DNA from 4 places in the Pseudomonas sp. 2835 genome. Region 3 is predicted to be linked to each of the others. Evidence: predicted binding sites of a transcription regulator. Region 3 holds the regulator's gene; each other region holds the start of a gene.
What was found. Region 3 encodes FliA, which starts transcription of late flagellar genes. Its sites were predicted from a motif close to CTAAAGTTTNNNNNNNNNNNGCCGNTAA; they were not measured.
Positions count from the first base shown of each region.

Region 1 (4,209 bases), on a different contig from region 3:
GCGCGGTAGCCGCCAGGTTAGTCGCCACCTCACGCTGCTCGCTGTTGGCCAGGGCAATGCTCTGCAGGTTGCGGCTGAGCACGTTCGCCGTGCTGCTCTGTTCCTGGGTGGCGGTGGTAATGGCGGCAAATTGCTCCCCCGCCGAGCGGCTGCGCTCATCGATCTGCGCCAGCGCCGCAGCAACCTTGGCATTGCGCTCCAGACCTTCCTGCATCAGGCGGTTGCCCTGCTCCATGGTGCTGATGGCGTTGCCGGTTTCCTGCTGGATGCTGCCGATCATCGCCGAGATTTCATCGGTAGCCTGGCGGGTACGCGAGGCCAGGTTGCGCACCTCGTCGGCAACCACGGCAAAGCCCCGGCCCTGCTCACCGGCCCGCGCCGCTTCGATGGCAGCGTTCAGGGCCAGCAGGTTGGTCTGCTCGGCAATCGAAGTGATCACGCCGACGATGCCGCCAATTTCCTCGGAGCGCAGGCCCAGGGTGTCGATCACGGTGGCAGTGCCGGCCAGGGCGCTGGCGATCTGCTCCAGAGACGCCGACGCCTGGTCCATCGAAGCGCGGCCAATGCGGGTTTGCTGGACGTTGTCCTGAGCCATGCGTTCGGTGCTGCCCATGTTCTTGGCGATGTTCATCGAGGTGGCGCTGAACTGCTCGACGGCACCGGCCATGCTGGTGATTTCGCCGGACTGTTGTTCCATGCCCTCACAGGCCCCGGAGGACATCGCCGACAACGCCTGGGCACGACTGCTGACTTGCTCCGCTGCTGCACGAATGTGCTCAACCATGCTCGCCAGCGCTTCGCCCATCTGGTTGAAGCTGTGTGCCAGCTGGCCGATTTCGTCATCGCGCGATACCCGCAAGCGCGCCTGCAGGTCACCGGCGCCAAGAGCCTGCGCTTGCTGCAAGAGGTCACCCAAGGGGCGCAAACGGCGGCGCAGTAGCCACAGGGTGGCGGCGACCGCCAGCAACATCGCCAGCAAACTGCCGATGGCCAGGCGGGTACCGACGCTCCAGGTCACCGCGCGGATTTCCGCCTTCGGCATGCTGGCCACCACCGTCCACGGCCCGCCGGCAAACGGCACGGTCACGCTGAACAGTTCTTCAACGCCGTCATGCCAGAAACGCCCCTCGCCCGCGGTAAACCCGGCAAGCGCCTGTGCCGCCTGACTGTCCGCACGCACACCTGCTGGCGGCACCAACCAGTGCTGCTTGTCGTCGAGCAAGGCCAGTGAACCGGTCTGGCCGATACGAAAACGTCCGAGGTTGGCGAACTGGGCCTTCTGCGCGTCGGTGTAGTCGAAGCCGACAAACAGCACCGCGATCACCCGCCCACTGCCGTCACGCACCGGGGTGTACTGGGTCATGTAGTCGCGTTCGAACAGGTTGGCCCGGCCAACATAGGCTTGACCGGCGAGCAAGCGCGCGTAAGCCGGGTGCTGGCGGTCGAGCAGCGTGCCAATGGCGCGGCTGCCGTCCTGCTTGGTCAGCGAGGTGCTGATACGAATGAAATCGTCGCCGCTGCGCACGAACAAGGTGGCAACGCCTGCGGTCATCTGGCGGAAATCATCCACCTGGCGAAAGTCGTTGTTGAGCAATTGCTCACCCAGGTACAGCGCGGGCGTGGCAACCCCGGCGACCGTCACCGACTCCCCGGGATGCAGCTGCAAACCGGCGGCAAAGCGCTTCTCGAACAGCCCGCTGAGGCGCTGGGTGCTTTCGCGCAGGGTGCTGTGAAAAGTGTCGAGCTGATCGGCGAGCAAGCGCGCTTCACTGGCCAGGTGTTCCTGGCGGGTGATCAGGTTGGCGTTGTCCAGCGAACGCAGGGCAAACAGGGTGCTACCGGTAATCACCACAGCCAGCACGATGGCAAGGGCGATACCGAGTTGCGAGGCAATCCGGGCACGGGGTTGAGACATGAAAGCTCCTGGCAAGAGGGGCCGGGATCGTCCTGATCACGCTGACCGTCCGCATCAATACGGGAATCGAACCATCTAGGCGTGGTTCTGATGCCTCTGCTTCGGCGGCGCGGAGCAATACTTGAGCATGCAACAGGGTTATCCTGCGCAAACGTTCAACCGGCTCCGATAGGCGCTGATAACCCCAGTATTTCTACCTTGGGCAGGTCCATGGAATCCGCTTCGCCTTGCAGAAAATCGCTCAGGCGCCGCAAGCGCTCACCACCGGGGCGGGTCCTGGGCCAGACCAGGTAGTAGTCCAGCCCACTGGCCACTGCCGTCGGCCACGGCAGGCTCAGGCGGCCCTGGGCGACGTCCTCGGCAACCATCAGCAAGTCGCCCATGGATACGCCATAACCGCGGGCCGCGGCGATCATGCCCAGCTCCAGGGTGTCGAACACCTGGCCGCCCTTGAGCGACACCTTGTCAGTGAGGTCCATGCGCGCCAGCCAACTGCGCCAGTCGCGCTTGTCGGGGGTCGGATGCAGCAGCTCGACAGCAGCCAGGCGCCGCTCGTCCCAGGATCCTTCCTTGAGCAGTTCCGGCGCGCCGACCGGGATCAACAGCTCGGAGAACAGCCGCTTGACCTCCCAATCCGGCGGAAAGTGACCATCGCTGAGCAACACCGCGCAGTCGAAAGGTTCATGGTTGAAATCGACATGATCGACATCCATCCAGGCGCTGGTCAGTTGCACCTCGTTGCCCGGCTGCAGGTGGCGAAAGCGACTGAGGCGCGCCAGCAGCCAGCGCATGGTCAGGGTCGAAGGGGCTTTCATGCGCAGGATGTCGTCTTCGCTGCGCAGGGTGTTGCAAGCCCGTTCCAGCGCGGCGAAGCCTTCGCGCACACCCGGCAAGAGCAAACGCGCCGCTTCGCTGAGTTGCAGGCTGCGGCCATTGCGCACGAACAAACGGCAGGCGAAGTGATCTTCAAGGGTGCGGATGTGCCGGCTGACCGCACTTTGGGTTATCGATAACTCATCTGCGGCGCGGGTGAACGAACTGTGTCGGGCAGCCGCTTCGAAGGCCCGCAGTGCGTACAGAGGCGGTAAACGGCGAGACATGGCGGCGGGCTCCGAGTTATCCACAAGCGATCGCCAGGATCATACTCCCATGAGTTTTAATCATGCCAACCATCGCTATTATCCTTTTGTGGATAACCGCACGAAGCCTCAGACTTTCACGCTTTGAATCTATCGCGTAAGAAAAGGACGACTCCATGCAGGCTGCGCCTACCCAAGAACTCAAGGCTTTGCTGCGCCTGGCCGGGCCGCTGATTGCCTCGCAGTTGGCGCACATGCTGATGGTGCTCACCGACACCCTGATGATGGCCCGCATCAGCCCGCAGGCCTTGGCCGGTGGCGGCCTGGGCGCGGCGAGTTATTCGTTCGTGTCGATTTTCTGCCTGGGCGTGATCGCTGCTGTCGGCACCCTGGTGGCAATTCGCAAGGGTGCTGGCGACATCGCCGGCGCCACCCGCCTGACCCAGGCCGGGTTGTGGCTGGCCTGGGTCATGGCTCTGGTGGCGGCTTTGGCGCTGTGGAACCTGGAGCCGGTACTGCTATTGCTCGGCCAGAGCCCGAACAACGTCGAGGCCGCCACACAGTTCCTGCTGTTGCTGCCCTTCGCCCTGCCCGGCTACCTGAGCTTCATGGCCCTGCGCGGCTTTACCAGCGCCATTGGCCGCTCGACGCCGGTGATGGTCATCAGCCTGATCGGTACGGTAGCCAATTTCCTGCTCAACTATGCGCTGATCGAAGGCATGTTCGGCCTGCCGAAGTTGGGCCTGGTGGGCATCGGCCTGGTGACCGCAATCGTTGCCAACTGCATGGCCGTGGCCATGGCGCTGTATATCCGCTGGCACCCGGCGTATGCGCCCTACCCGATTCGCCAGGGCCTGAGCCGCCCGTCGTGGCCGGCCCTGCGTGAGTTGTGGCGCCTGGGCCTGCCGATTGGCGGCACCTACACCGTGGAAGTCGGCCTGTTCGCCTTCGCCGCGCTGTGCATGGGCGTGCTCGGCAGCACCGAGCTTGCCGCGCACCAGATTGCCCTGCAGATCGTCTCTACCGCATTCATGATTCCGGCTGGCCTGTCGTACGCCGTGACCATGCGTGTCGGGCTCTATTACGGTGCCGACAACCTGTTGGGGGCCCGCCATGCCGGCCGCGTAGGTATCGGCTTCGGCGCGGCGATGATGCTGATGTTCGCCATGCTCTTCTGGCTGCTGCCAGACCCGCTGGTGGGGCTGTTCCTCGACC
Region 1 covers NZ_JBNDLE010000008.1:3,458-7,666, forward strand. The annotation lists gene ABIE20_RS13380 (methyl-accepting chemotaxis protein) at 1-1,915, opposite strand, end outside; gene ABIE20_RS13385 (LysR substrate-binding domain-containing protein) at 2,071-3,015, opposite strand; gene ABIE20_RS13390 (NorM family multidrug efflux MATE transporter) at 3,171-4,209, shown strand, end outside.
Region 1: the regulator FliA is predicted to act here: its motif matches at 2,014-2,041, upstream of ABIE20_RS13380 (methyl-accepting chemotaxis protein).

Region 2 (4,209 bases), on a different contig from region 3:
TGGCTGTCGAGAAAACGGTTGAAACCACGGGCCAGGTCGCCCAGCTCGTCAGCGCGGTTTTCGTCCAGGCGCTGGGTCAGGTCACCACCACCATTGCCGATGGCCATCAAGGCTCCGGTCACACGACGGATCGGCCGCACGATACAGCGCGCCAGCAGCACCACCAGCAACAGCGACACCAATGCCACGGCGCCGCCGATCAGGCTGGTCAGCCAGACGGTCTCGCGCACCTGGGCGTAGATCTGGGCTTCTGGCACTTCGGCGACCAACGTCCAGTTGAGGTCACGCAGCGGTAGGCTGAGGGCCAGATAGCCCTCGCCATCGCGCTCGAAGCGGCTGCTGTGCAAGCCCTGCTCACGGCTCAAGACAACTTTGGCAGCCTCGCCACCAATCTGTTCGGCCAATTGCCGCTTGCCGCTGAACTGCGCCTGCGGATGCACCTGGATCAAACCGTCGCCGCGCACCAGCATGACTCGCCCGTGCTCGCCAAAACTGAAGTTGTGGATCAGTTCAGACAGCTCGGTCATGCGCAGGCCCAGCCCGGCGATGCCCACCAGTTGCCCGGCTTTTTCCACCCGATAGTCGATGAACAGCGCCAGTTCACCGGTGCTGCCATCGGTGTCGATGTTCAGCAGGCGCGGGTTGCCGCTGTCGATGAAACCAAAGAACCACTTGTCCACCGGGTTGCTGCGGCTGAGGGTACGGTCCAGGCCTTTCTCGTTGTAGTAGTGGTTGCTCGCGGTCGCGGCAAACAGCGCGGTGAACGCATGATTCTGCTTGCGCAGGGCTTCGAGGTACTCGATGAATTGCGGCGCCTGGGCGCTGTCTTCACCCGCCGCCAGCCAGTCGCGCAGCATTGTGTTGTTGGCGATATCGGCCGCCGCCGTCAATGGCCGGCCAAGCATGCGCTCGATGTCGTTACGAATCGCCTCAATGCTTGCCGGCAAGGCAGTGTCGACCAGGTAACGTTCGGTCAGGCGATTGACCGCCACGCTGTAGATGCCGACCACCACCAGAATGCTCAGCAACAGCGCTGCGCCCATGCTTGCGATCAATTGCCACTGGATACTGCGCCTCCAGAACTGCATGTATTTCCCCTGGGTAAATAAGCCCTGTAGTGCAAGACACAGGCCAATTGTATACAACAGGAAATACAATAATGACACTAATCCACAGCAATGCCGGCCCACCCTCCCGAAGGCGGTGAGCTGGCAAAAGGTTGAAGCGAGGGGTTTGGATACGATCAGCTGTTGCTGATGGTCCGGGCAATCACATCGACCGTGGCGTTGACTTGCTCTTGGTAACGGTCGAGGGCCTGCTGGTGCTGCTGTTGCAGTTCGATCTGCTGCGAGCACAGGTTGAGGGCTGCCAGTACCAGCAGCTTGTCGCCGATCAGGGTCGGGTATTTACGCTTGGTATCGGCCAATGAGGCATTGAGCATCTGCACCGCTTGCGCCAGCGCCTGCTCCTGGCCTTCGGGGGCCTTGATCGAATAATCGCTGCCGAGGATCGACACGACATTGATCGGCTGCGCTGAGGTTTTCATGCGTTCACGGCACCAGCGCTGGCACGCTCAACCAGGGCCTGGATGCGCGCGGCGGTAGCGCCCTGCTTTTCTTCCTGCTCCAGCAGGCTCAGTTGCAGGCTGTCGTTTTCATCTTTGGCCTGGGCCAGTTCGGCGCTGATCTGCGCGTTGCGCTCGGTCAGTTCCTGATTCTTCTGTACCAGGTCGCTGACCAGTTGTTCCAGTTGACTAAGGGAAGTTTCCAACATGATTGCCTTCTCGGGGTGTTTCAGGGGGCGCACACGATAAAGAAAAGTCCGCGTGCTAGCCAGGGATATCGGGTTTAGACGCTTCGGCCTGGTGCAGATTGACCCACCGATCCGGGTCCGGTTCCCCGTTTTGCCTACCACCGGTCAGGAAAAAAGATAGCTGCCTCACAATTTCATCTTCGCCCGCTCAAGTCTTTACCCGGCCGACCGATAGGCATGGCAGTCCTGACTCCTGCGCACGGTTCGCGTGCCCTTTTCCCTCCTGGATACCACCATGTCCCTACGCAACATGAATATCGCCCCGCGCGCGCTTCTGGGCTTTGCTCTGATCGGTGCGCTGATGCTGGCCCTCGGTCTGTTCGCCCTGAACCAGATGAGCAAGATTCGCCAGGCCGGCGAAACCATCGAAACCTCGACGGTACCAAGCCTGACCAACCTCGACCAACTGACCCAGCTGACCCTGCGCCTGCGCACCCTGTCGTACCGCCTGCTGCTCAACCGCGAAGCCGACACCCTGCAGGCCACCCTCAAGCTGATCGACCAGCGCAACCAGCAGATCGACGACGCGCGCCGCAACTACGAGCCGCTGATCTTCGGCAACCAGGAGCGCTCGGCCTACAACCAGTACGTGCAGTTGCTGGGCCAGTACCGCCAGCTGGAAAACCGCATGCGCCTGGCCTCGCAGAGCAACGACCTGGACACCCTGCGCAACCTGATCAACCGCGACATGCTCGACAGCTCCGAGCAGATCAACAGCGTCATGGATCAACTGGTCAGCATCAACACCGAACAAACCAGCGAGATCAACCGCACCGCCGCCGACCAATATTCCAATGCCGTGACTCTGGTGATCGGCCTGCTGCTGGCCGCCACCGCCCTGACCCTGATCTGCGCCCTGCTGCTGACCCGCAGCATCGTCAAGCCGATCGACGAAGCCCTGCAGGCCGCCGAGCGCATTGCCGAAGGCGACCTGACCCGCAGCATCCACGCCGAAGGCCAGGACGAAGCGGCGCGCCTGCTCAAGGCCATGGCCAAGATGCAGAACAAGCTGCGCGATACCCTGCAGCAGATTTCCGGCTCGGCCACCCAACTGGCGTCGGCGGCTGAAGAGCTCAACAGCGTCACCGACGAAAGCGCCCGTGGCCTGCAACAGCAGAACAACGAAATCGAACAGGCCGCCACCGCCGTCACCGAGATGACCAGCGCCGTGGAAGAAGTCGCGCGCAATGCCGTGAGCACCTCGGAAGCCTCCAAGGAAGCCACCCGCTCGGCCGGTGACGGCCGTGACCTGGTCATGGAAACCGTCAGCGCCATCGAGCGCATGAGCACCGACGTGCAAGGCACTGCCGAACTGATCGGTAACCTGGCGGAAGAGTCGCGCGATATCGGCAAGGTGCTCGACGTGATTCGCGGCCTGGCCGACCAGACCAACCTGCTGGCACTCAACGCCGCCATCGAAGCGGCCCGTGCTGGGGAAGCCGGCCGCGGCTTTGCCGTGGTGGCCGATGAAGTACGCGCCCTGGCCCACCGCACCCAGCAGTCGACCAGCGAAATCGAGCGGATGATCGGCAGTATCCAGGGCGGCACCGAGCAGGCGGTCAACTCCATGCGCAACAGCACCGAACGCGCCGAGTCGACCCTGAACATCGCCCGTGGCGCCGGCCTGGCGCTGGAAACCATTACCGGCGCAGTGGCCGAGATCAACGAGCGCAACCTGGTGATCGCCAGCGCCGCCGAAGAGCAGGCCCAGGTTGCCCGCGAAGTAGACCGCAACCTGGTCAACATCAACGACCTGTCGGTGCAATCGGCCACCGGCGCCCACCAGACCAGCGCCGCCAGTGCCGAGCTGTCGCGCCTGGCAGTGGACCTGAGCGGGCTGGTGGCGCGCTTTAGCGTTTGACCTGCAGATCGGCTAGCGCAGCCGGCTTGAGGGGGTCCCACTGCGCAATGGGGCCACCCTCGGGGCTGAAGCCGTTGTTGTAGCGCGTGGCCAGTTTGTCCACGGCATTGAGTGCCGTGGTCACCGCCCCTTCGGCCCAACCGCCGGTCCAGGACACATCGTCGCCGGCCAGAATGAAACCATCCACCGCGCTACCGTCACTGCCCTCCTTGAACTGGCTGAACAACAGCCGCTGGTACTCGTACTGGCCCGGCAGGTTCATCTTGAAAGCCCCAAGGTAGAAAGGCTCGTTCTCCCAGTTGATTTCGACAAAGGGGTCTGCCGCAGGGAAATGCGAAGCCAGGTCAAGGCCGGGATAAACCTGATCGAGCAAGGCTGTGCACAACTCGCCATGTTGCGGCAGGCTGCCCTGGCGATCGCCAAGAAACTTCAGGCTGTCGTTATTCCAGGTATACATCAGGAAAATCCCGCTGCCTTTGTAGGTTCCCGGGTTTCGGCTGTAGTCCACCAGGTAGGTGCCGCGGGTCAGACGGTCA
Region 2 covers NZ_JBNDLE010000007.1:143,402-147,610, forward strand. The annotation lists partial or broken gene ABIE20_RS12500 (cache domain-containing protein) at 12-1,088, opposite strand; gene ABIE20_RS12505 (cell division protein ZapA) at 1,244-1,546, opposite strand; gene ABIE20_RS12510 (hypothetical protein) at 1,543-1,773, opposite strand; gene ABIE20_RS12515 (methyl-accepting chemotaxis protein) at 2,048-3,673, shown strand; gene ABIE20_RS12520 (flavin monoamine oxidase family protein) at 3,663-4,209, opposite strand, start outside.
Region 2: the regulator FliA is predicted to act here: its motif matches at 1,960-1,987, upstream of ABIE20_RS12515 (methyl-accepting chemotaxis protein).

Region 3 (4,209 bases):
CCGCAGCCGGTGCTTTGGCCGCAGGGGCTGGCGCAGCAGCTGGCTTGGCGGCAGGTGCCGGGGCAAGCTTGGCCGCAGCTTTCGCGGGTGCTGCGGTGGCAGCCGGTGCGGCCGTGGCAACCGCATCGGGAACGAACTTGCCCTTGCCGTGCAGCTCGTCGAGCAGCGCTTCGAATTCATGCTCGGAGATGTGATCGCCAGACGCGGCAGGCGCAGCGGCCTCCACTGGGGCGGCAGCAGCGCCCGGCAGTGCATCGACGGCAAAGGTACCCTTGCCGTGCAACTGGTCGAGCAGCGCTTCGAATTCATCGTCGGTGATGTCGCCACTGGCGTCGCCAGCGGTGGCAGCGCCAGCTGGTACTTCAGTGGCGGCGCCGAGGTTGTCGGCGGCGAACTGGCCCTTGCCGTGCAACTGGTCAAGCAGCGACTCGAACTCGGCGTCGGTGATTTCGTCACCGGCAGGCTCGGCGACCTGGGCTTCTGCCTCGGCCTTGACCGCATTGAGCGAGTCGAGCAGTTGTTCGAATTCGGTGTCGGTAATATCCGCCTCGGCCTCGGCCGCCGGCGCTTCAACCACCTCGGGTTCAGCGGCAGGGGCTGCCACTTCGTCTTCCCCGGCAGGCTCGGCCAGGCGCGACAGCGCCGCCAGCAGCTCAGGGGTGGCCGGGGTGATGTCGCTGCGCTCGCGCACCTGGCCGAACATGCTGTTGACCGTGTCCAGGGCTTCCAGGACCACGTCCATCAGTTCGGAGTCAACGCGCCGGGCACCCTTGCGCAGGATGTCGAACACGTTTTCGGCGATATGGCAGCACTCCACCAGCTCGTTGAGCTGGAGGAAGCCGGCGCCCCCTTTTACAGTGTGAAAACCGCGAAAGATCGCATTGAGCAGGTCGGCATCATCCGGACGGCTTTCCAGCTCGACCAGTTGCTCGGACAGTTGCTCAAGAATTTCGCCGGCTTCTACCAGGAAATCCTGAAGGATTTCTTCATCGGCGCCGAAGCTCATTAAACGTGCTCCCTAAAAACCCAGACTGGACAGCAGATCGTCGACATCGTCCTGACCGGACACAACGTCTTCACGCTTATCGGCATGAATCTGCGGACCTTCACCCCGAGTCGGATGTTTTTCTTGATCTTTTTCAGCGCGCAGCTGCTGGTGGTCATGTTCGATACCGGCAAAACGGTCGACCTGACTGGCCATCAGCACGAGCTTGAGCAGATTGCTTTCTACTTCGGTGACCAGCGTCGTGACGCGTTTGATCACCTGGCCGGTCAGGTCTTGGTAGTCCTGAGCCAGAAGAATGTCATTGAGGTGGCTGGCGACCTTGCGGTTGCCCTCCTCGCTGCGCGTCAGGAAACTGTCGACACGCTTGGCCAGTTCACGAAACTCCGGTGCCGCCACTTCGCGGCGCATGAAGCGCTGCCAGTCGACGCTCAGCGCCTTGGCTTCGTCGCTCAGCTCGTTGAGTACCGGTGTGCTGGCTTCGACCAGGTCCATGGTGCGGTTGGCCGCGCCCTCGGTCAGCTTGACCACGTAGGACAGGCGCTCGGTCGCGTCAGTGATCTGCGACACTTCCTCGGCTTGCGGCATGTGCGGGTCGATCTGGAAACTGACGATCGCGCTGTGCAGCTCACGGGTGAGTTTTCCGACTTCCTGATACAGGCCAAGGTCACGGGTCTGGTTCAGCTGATGGATCAGTTGCACCGCGTCGCCGAACTTGCCTCGTTCAAGGCTGTCGACCAGTTCCCGGGCGTGTTTCTTGAGTGTCGACTCGAACTCGCCCAAGGATGATTGTGTTTGCTCCATAGCGCCCCCGTGGCGTACCTCAGCTATTGACGCGCTCGAAGATCTTTTCGATCTTTTCTTTCAGCACCTGGGCGGTGAACGGCTTGACCACATAGCCGTTGACCCCGGCCTGGGCGGCTTCGATGATCTGCTCGCGCTTGGCTTCGGCAGTCACCATCAGCACCGGCAGGTGTTTCAGACGCTCGTCGGCACGCACCTTGCGCAGCAGGTCGATACCGGACATGCCAGGCATGTTCCAGTCGGTCACCAGAAAGTCGAAATGACCGCTTTCGAGCATCGGCAGTGCAGTGTTGCCATCATCGGCTTCCTGGGTGTTGGTAAAGCCCAGATCACGCAACAGGTTCTTGATGATCCGCCGCATCGTCGAGAAGTCGTCCACGATGAGGATTTTCATGTCTTTGTTCAATTAGACCTCCAAGCAGTCTTTAACGCGTTCAGCGCGGAACGCGCATTCAATCAATTCGGCACTACATTTCACGACTGCATCGAACCTGCGTTCAACGCGCCCGCCATTCCCCCAGGCGACCACGCAAACGTGCCGCGCACTGGCTGTGCAACTGGCTGACACGCGACTCACTCACCCCCAGGACCTCACCGATCTCCTTGAGGTTGAGCTCTTCGTCGTAGTACAGCGCCAGGACCAGACGCTCGCGTTCCGGCAGGTTGGCGATGGCATCGGCCAAGGCTGCCTGAAAACGCTCGTCTTCCAGATCGCGCGAAGGCTCGAGCTGGGCACTGGCACCGTCCTCGTGCAGGCCTTCATGTTCGCCGTCCTGCAACAGGTCGTCGAAACTGAACAGGCGGCTGCCCAGGGTGTCATTCAAAATCCCGTAATAATCATCGAGACTCAATTGAAGTTCGGCAGCAACCTCGTGATCTTTAGCGTCACGGCCGGTTTTTGCTTCAATTGCACGAATCGCGTCACTGACCATGCGGGTATTGCGGTGTACCGAACGCGGTGCCCAGTCACCCTTGCGCACTTCATCGAGCATGGCGCCGCGGATGCGGATGCCGGCGTAGGTCTCGAAACTGGCCCCCTTGCTCGCGTCGTACTTGTTGGAGACTTCAAGCAGGCCGATCATCCCGGCCTGGATCAGGTCCTCCACCTGCACACTGGCCGGCAGACGTGCCAGCAAGTGGTAGGCGATGCGCTTGACCAGCGGCGCGTAACGCTCGATCAGCTCGTACTGGGCGTCACGCGAAGCCTTGCTGTACATCCGATAACCGCTGGCGTTCATAGCACCGGACCCGCACTCGTCGGTTGCACCAGGCGCTCGACGAAGAACTCCAGGTGCCCCCGTGGGTTGGCAGGCAGCGGCCAGCTATCGACCTTCTGGGCAATGGCCTTGAATGCCAGCGCGCACTTGGAACGCGGGAAGGCTTCATAGACCGCTCGCTGCTTCTGCACCGCCTTGCGCACGCATTCGTCGTAAGGCACCGCACCGACGTATTGTAAGGCGACATCGAGGAAGCGATCAGTGACCTTGGTCAACTTGGCGAACAGGTTGCGCCCCTCCTGAGGGCTCTGGGCCATGTTCGCCAGGACGCGGAAGCGGTTCATGCCGTAATCACGGTTGAGCAGCTTGATCAGGGCGTAGGCGTCGGTGATCGAAGTGGGCTCGTCGCACACCACCAGCAGCACTTCCTGGGCGGCGCGGACAAAACTGACTACCGAGTCACCGATACCCGCAGCGGTGTCGATCACCAGCACGTCGAGGTTGTCGCCGATCTCGCTGAAGGCCTGGATCAGGCCGGCGTGCTGGGCCGGGGCCAGGTGCACCATGCTCTGCGTGCCCGAGGCCGCCGGCACGATGCGCACACCGCCGGGGCCTTGCAGCAACACGTCGCGCAACTCGCAACGGCCTTCGATGACGTCGGCCAGGGTACGCTTGGGCGTCAGGCCCAGGAGCACGTCGACGTTGGCCAGACCCAGGTCGGCGTCCAGCAGCATGACCCGACGGCCAAGCTCAGCCAGCGCCAGCGACAGGTTCACTGACACGTTAGTCTTGCCGACGCCACCTTTGCCACCGGTCACGGCGATCACCTGTACGGGATGCATGCTACCCATGTTTGTTCTTTACCTTGTCTTACTTAGACCGAGGCCACATGACTGGGCTGCGCTTTCAACACCTGAAAAATGCCTGGCAGACCATTGATGTAGGTACTTTGCAACGTATTCATATTCACCTCAGCCCACGCGTTTGCCGGAGCTGTGGTAGAGATCAGCGAACATGTCGGCCATGGCCTCTTCGCTGGGCTCGTCCTGCATCTGCACGCTCACTGCGCGGCTGACCAACTGGTGCCGGCGCGGCAGGTGCAGGTCGTCAGGAATGCGCGGGCCATCGGTAAGATAGGCCACCGGCAGTTCGTGACTGATTGCCAGGCTCAATACTTCGCCGAGG
Region 3 covers NZ_JBNDLE010000012.1:82,263-86,471, reverse strand. The annotation lists gene ABIE20_RS17990 (chemotaxis protein CheA) at 1-1,006, opposite strand, end outside; gene ABIE20_RS17985 (protein phosphatase CheZ) at 1,019-1,807, opposite strand; gene ABIE20_RS17980 (chemotaxis response regulator CheY) at 1,827-2,201, opposite strand; gene fliA (RNA polymerase sigma factor FliA) at 2,305-3,045, opposite strand; gene fleN (flagellar synthesis regulator FleN) at 3,042-3,875, opposite strand; gene flhF (flagellar biosynthesis protein FlhF) at 3,996-4,209, opposite strand, start outside.

Region 4 (4,209 bases), on a different contig from region 3:
CCTGCCAACTGGAAAAAAGGCGACAAGGGCATGACCGCTTCGCCAGAAGGCGTTGCTGCTTACCTGAGCGAGAACGCTGGCAAGCTGTAATTTGCCAGGCATAAAAAAACCGGCCTTGATGGCCGGTTTTTTTATGCACGGTGCACAGGCTTCAGTCGTTGAAGTCCTGCCAGCCGCCCATTTCTTTCCAGCGGTTGACGATCCCGCAGAACAGCTCGGCAGTCTTCTCGGTGTCGTAACGCGCCGAGTGCGCCTCACGGCCATCGAAGTCGATGTCGGCGCTCTGGCAGGCACGCGCCAGCACGGTCTGGCCATAGGCAAGGCCGGCAAGAGTCGCGGTGTCGAAGCTTGAGAACGGATGAAACGGGTTGCGTTTCATGTCGTGGCGGGCCACGGCGGCGTTGAGGAAGCCCAGGTCGAAGCTGCTGTTGTGGCCGACCAGGATCGCCCGTTTGCAGCCATTGGCCTTGAGCGCCTTGCGTACGCCACGGAAGATATCGGTCAGCGCCGACTCTTCGCTCACCGCCATGCGCAGCGGATGGTCGAGCTTGATCCCGGTGAACTCCAGGGCCGCTTGCTCGATGTTGGCGCCTTCGAACGGCTCGACGCGGAAGAAATAGGTGTGTTCCGGGAACAGGAAGCCTTTTTCATCCATGCCGATGGTGACTGCGGCGATCTCCAGCAGGGCATCGGTGGCGCTGTTGAAACCGCCGGTCTCGACGTCGACCACTACCGGCAGGTAACCGCGAAAGCGTTCAGCCATCGGATGGCGCGGACCGCCGCCATGACCTTCCTGGTCGTCTTCGTACTGATCTTCGCTCACGCAGTTTCCTCCAGCAGGCGCCAGCGCAGTTGCTCACCGGCGCGCAGCGGGATAACGGTCTGCTCACCGAACGGCAAGCTGTTTGGGGCGGTCCAGCTGTCGCGGACCAGGGTAATGCTATCGGTGTTTGCCGGCAGGCCGTAGAAGGCCGGGCCGTGCAGGCTGGCGAAGCCTTCGAGCTTGTCCAGCGCGTTGCGCTGCTCGAATGCCTCGGCGTACAGCTCGATCGCGGCATAGGCGGTGTAGCAACCGGCACAGCCACAGGCGGCTTCCTTGGCGTGCTGGGCATGCGGCGCCGAGTCGGTACCGAGGAAGAACTTGCTGCTGACGCTGGTGGCGGCGTCCAGCAAGGCCACCTGGTGGGTGTTGCGCTTGAGGATCGGCAGGCAATAGAAGTGCGGACGAATACCGCCCACCAGCATGTGGTTGCGGTTGTACAGCAGGTGCTGGGCGGTGATGGTCGCGCCGACGTTGGCCGGGGCCTCGTTGACGAACTGCACGGCTTCGCTGGTGGTGATGTGTTCGAACACCACCTTGAGGGTCGGGAAGCGTTCGACCACACGGCGCAGGTGCTCGTCGATAAACAGCTTCTCGCGGTCGAACACGTCGATCTCGGGGCGCGTGACTTCACCGTGCACCAGCAGTGGCATGCCGACCTCGGCCATGGCTTCGAGCACCGGGAAGATCTTGTCGACACTGGTCACGCCGGAATCGGAGTTGGTTGTCGCGCCGGCCGGATACATCTTGGCGGCATGGACAAAACCGGTGGCCTTGGCCGCGCGGATTTCCTCGGGCTGGGTGCGGTCGGTGAGGTACAGCACCATCAGCGGCTCGAAACGGCTGCCGGCAGGGCGTGCAGCGAGGATGCGCTCGCGGTAGGCACCGGCTTGGGCGGCGTTGCGCACCGGTGGTACCAGGTTGGGCATGATGATTGCGCGGGCAAAGGTGCGCGCAACGTCACCGACGGTATGCGGCAATACAGCGCCATCACGAAGATGGATGTGCCAGTCGTCGGGACGCAGGAGGGTCAGGCGGTCGGACATTGGGGATTCCAGGCGGGTCGAACTCAAGGTGAATGCTACCGGAAAAGCCGGTTACGAGCACTCGCTATCAAGTTTTGCCACGCCCGACCGATAGCGTGCAGGTATACCGTGAAAATCTGTGGAGCCGCCCGTGCGCCAGCGTTATCTAGCCCTGCTCAGTGTGTTTGCCAGCATGCCCGCCATGGCACTCACTTTCCAGACCCGTCTGGAGAACGTCGAGTGGAAGGTCGAAGGCGATCAGTTCGAATGTCGGCTGGTTCAACCTATTGCCGATTTCGGCAGCGGCGAGTTCGTTCGTCGTGCCGGCGAGCAGCCAACCTTCCAGCTGCGTTCAAGCAGCAATGTACTGGGTGCCGGTTCTGCCACCCTGCTGGCGGCAGCTGCGCCGTGGCAGCCCGGACGTGGCGACATCAACCTGGGGGCGGTGCGCATGGCTCGCAGTGGCGTGCTCTTCACCAGCTCCCAGGGCCAGGCCAGCCGCCTGATCAACGGTTTGCTCGATGGCCGCAGCACCGTGGTGCGCAATTTTGCCGGTGAAGCCGGGCGGACCATGGAAGTACGGGTATTGCCGGTCAAATTCAGCAAGGCCTATGGCGATTACCAGGCCTGTGCGGCAAAACTGTTGCCGATGAACTATGACCAGGTGCGTCAGGCGCGGGTCGGCTTCCCGGGGGGCGGCATTGACCTGGATGCCGATGCCCGGGCACGCCTGGACGTGATCCTCGACTTTCTCAAGGCCGACCCGACCGTCAACCATATCGAGCTCGACGGTCACTCCGACAACAGCGGCAACCGCCTGACCAATCGCGACCTGTCGCGGCGCCGGGCGCTGGCGGTGATGGAGTACCTCAAGGCCCACGGCATTCCCGAAGAGCAGATCACCGTGCGCTTCCATGGCGAGCGCTATCCGCTGGCGCGCAACAACAGCGCAGCCAATCGTGCGCGCAACCGCCGGGTGAACATTCAGCTCGATCGGGTCGCGCCTGTCGAGAAGCCGGTAGAAAAACCCGTTGAGCCTGCGCCCAAACCGACCGCCGCCCCTGCTGGCGCAGTCGACTCCGGGAAGCCCGTAGCCAAGTCTTGAGGTGCGACCGTCCGTCGCGCTCTCGACAGTTCCTGTCGCTTTGTCGTCACAAGCTGTCGCCCCACTGTAAATTTTGTCGCAAGGCCGGTAGAATCGACGGCTTTCCGTACAACCCCGTGGAGTGATGGCATGGCGGACGTAAAAAAGGTCGTACTGGCGTATTCCGGCGGCCTTGATACTTCGGTGATTCTCAAGTGGCTGCAGGATACCTACAACTGTGAAGTGGTGACCTTCACCGCTGACCTTGGACAAGGCGAAGAGGTCGAACCGGCCCGCGCCAAGGCCCAGGCCATGGGCGTCAAGGAAATCTACATCGATGACCTGCGCGAAGAATTCGTACGCGACTTCGTGTTCCCGATGTTCCGCGCCAACACCGTCTACGAAGGCGAGTACCTGCTGGGTACTTCCATCGCTCGTCCGCTGATCGCCAAGCGCCTGATCGAAATTGCCAACGAAACCGGCGCCGATGCCATTTCCCATGGCGCCACCGGTAAAGGCAACGACCAGGTCCGTTTCGAGCTGGGTGCCTACGCGCTCAAGCCAGGCGTCAAGGTCATCGCGCCATGGCGTGAATGGGACCTGCTGTCCCGTGAAAAACTGATGGACTACGCCGAGAAGCACGGCATCCCGATCGAGCGTCACGGCAAGAAGAAGTCGCCGTACTCGATGGACGCCAACCTGCTGCACATCTCGTATGAAGGCGGCGTGCTGGAAGATACCTGGACCGAGCACGAAGAAGACATGTGGCGCTGGACCAAGTCGCCAGAATCCGCCCCGGACGTTCCGACCTACCTGGAGCTGACCTACCGCAACGGCGACATCGTTGCCCTGGACGGCGTTGAAATGTCGCCGGCCACCGTACTGGCCACCCTCAACCGCATCGGCGGCGAGAACGGCATCGGTCGCCTGGACATCGTCGAAAACCGTTACGTCGGCATGAAGTCCCGCGGCTGCTACGAAACCCCGGGCGGCACCATCATGTTGCGTGCCCACCGGGCGATCGAGTCGATCACCCTGGACCGTGAAGTCGCTCACCTCAAAGATGAGCTGATGGCCAAGTACGCCAGCCTGATCTACACCGGGTACTGGTGGAGCCCTGAGCGTCTGATGCTGCAACAGATGATCGACGCTTCGCAGGTCAACGTGAACGGCGTGGTACGCCTGAAATTGTACAAAGGCAACGTTATCGTTACCGGCCGCAAGTCGGACGACTCGCTGTTCGACGCCAACATCGCCACCTTCGAAGAAGATGGCGGCGC
Region 4 covers NZ_JBNDLE010000019.1:34,544-38,752, forward strand. The annotation lists gene ABIE20_RS22115 (peroxiredoxin) at 1-90, shown strand, start outside; gene rnt (ribonuclease T) at 152-763, opposite strand; gene pyrC (dihydroorotase) at 820-1,866, opposite strand; gene ABIE20_RS22130 (flagellar protein MotY) at 1,997-2,950, shown strand; gene ABIE20_RS22135 (argininosuccinate synthase) at 3,080-4,209, shown strand, end outside.
Region 4: the regulator FliA is predicted to act here: its motif matches at 1,933-1,960, upstream of ABIE20_RS22130 (flagellar protein MotY).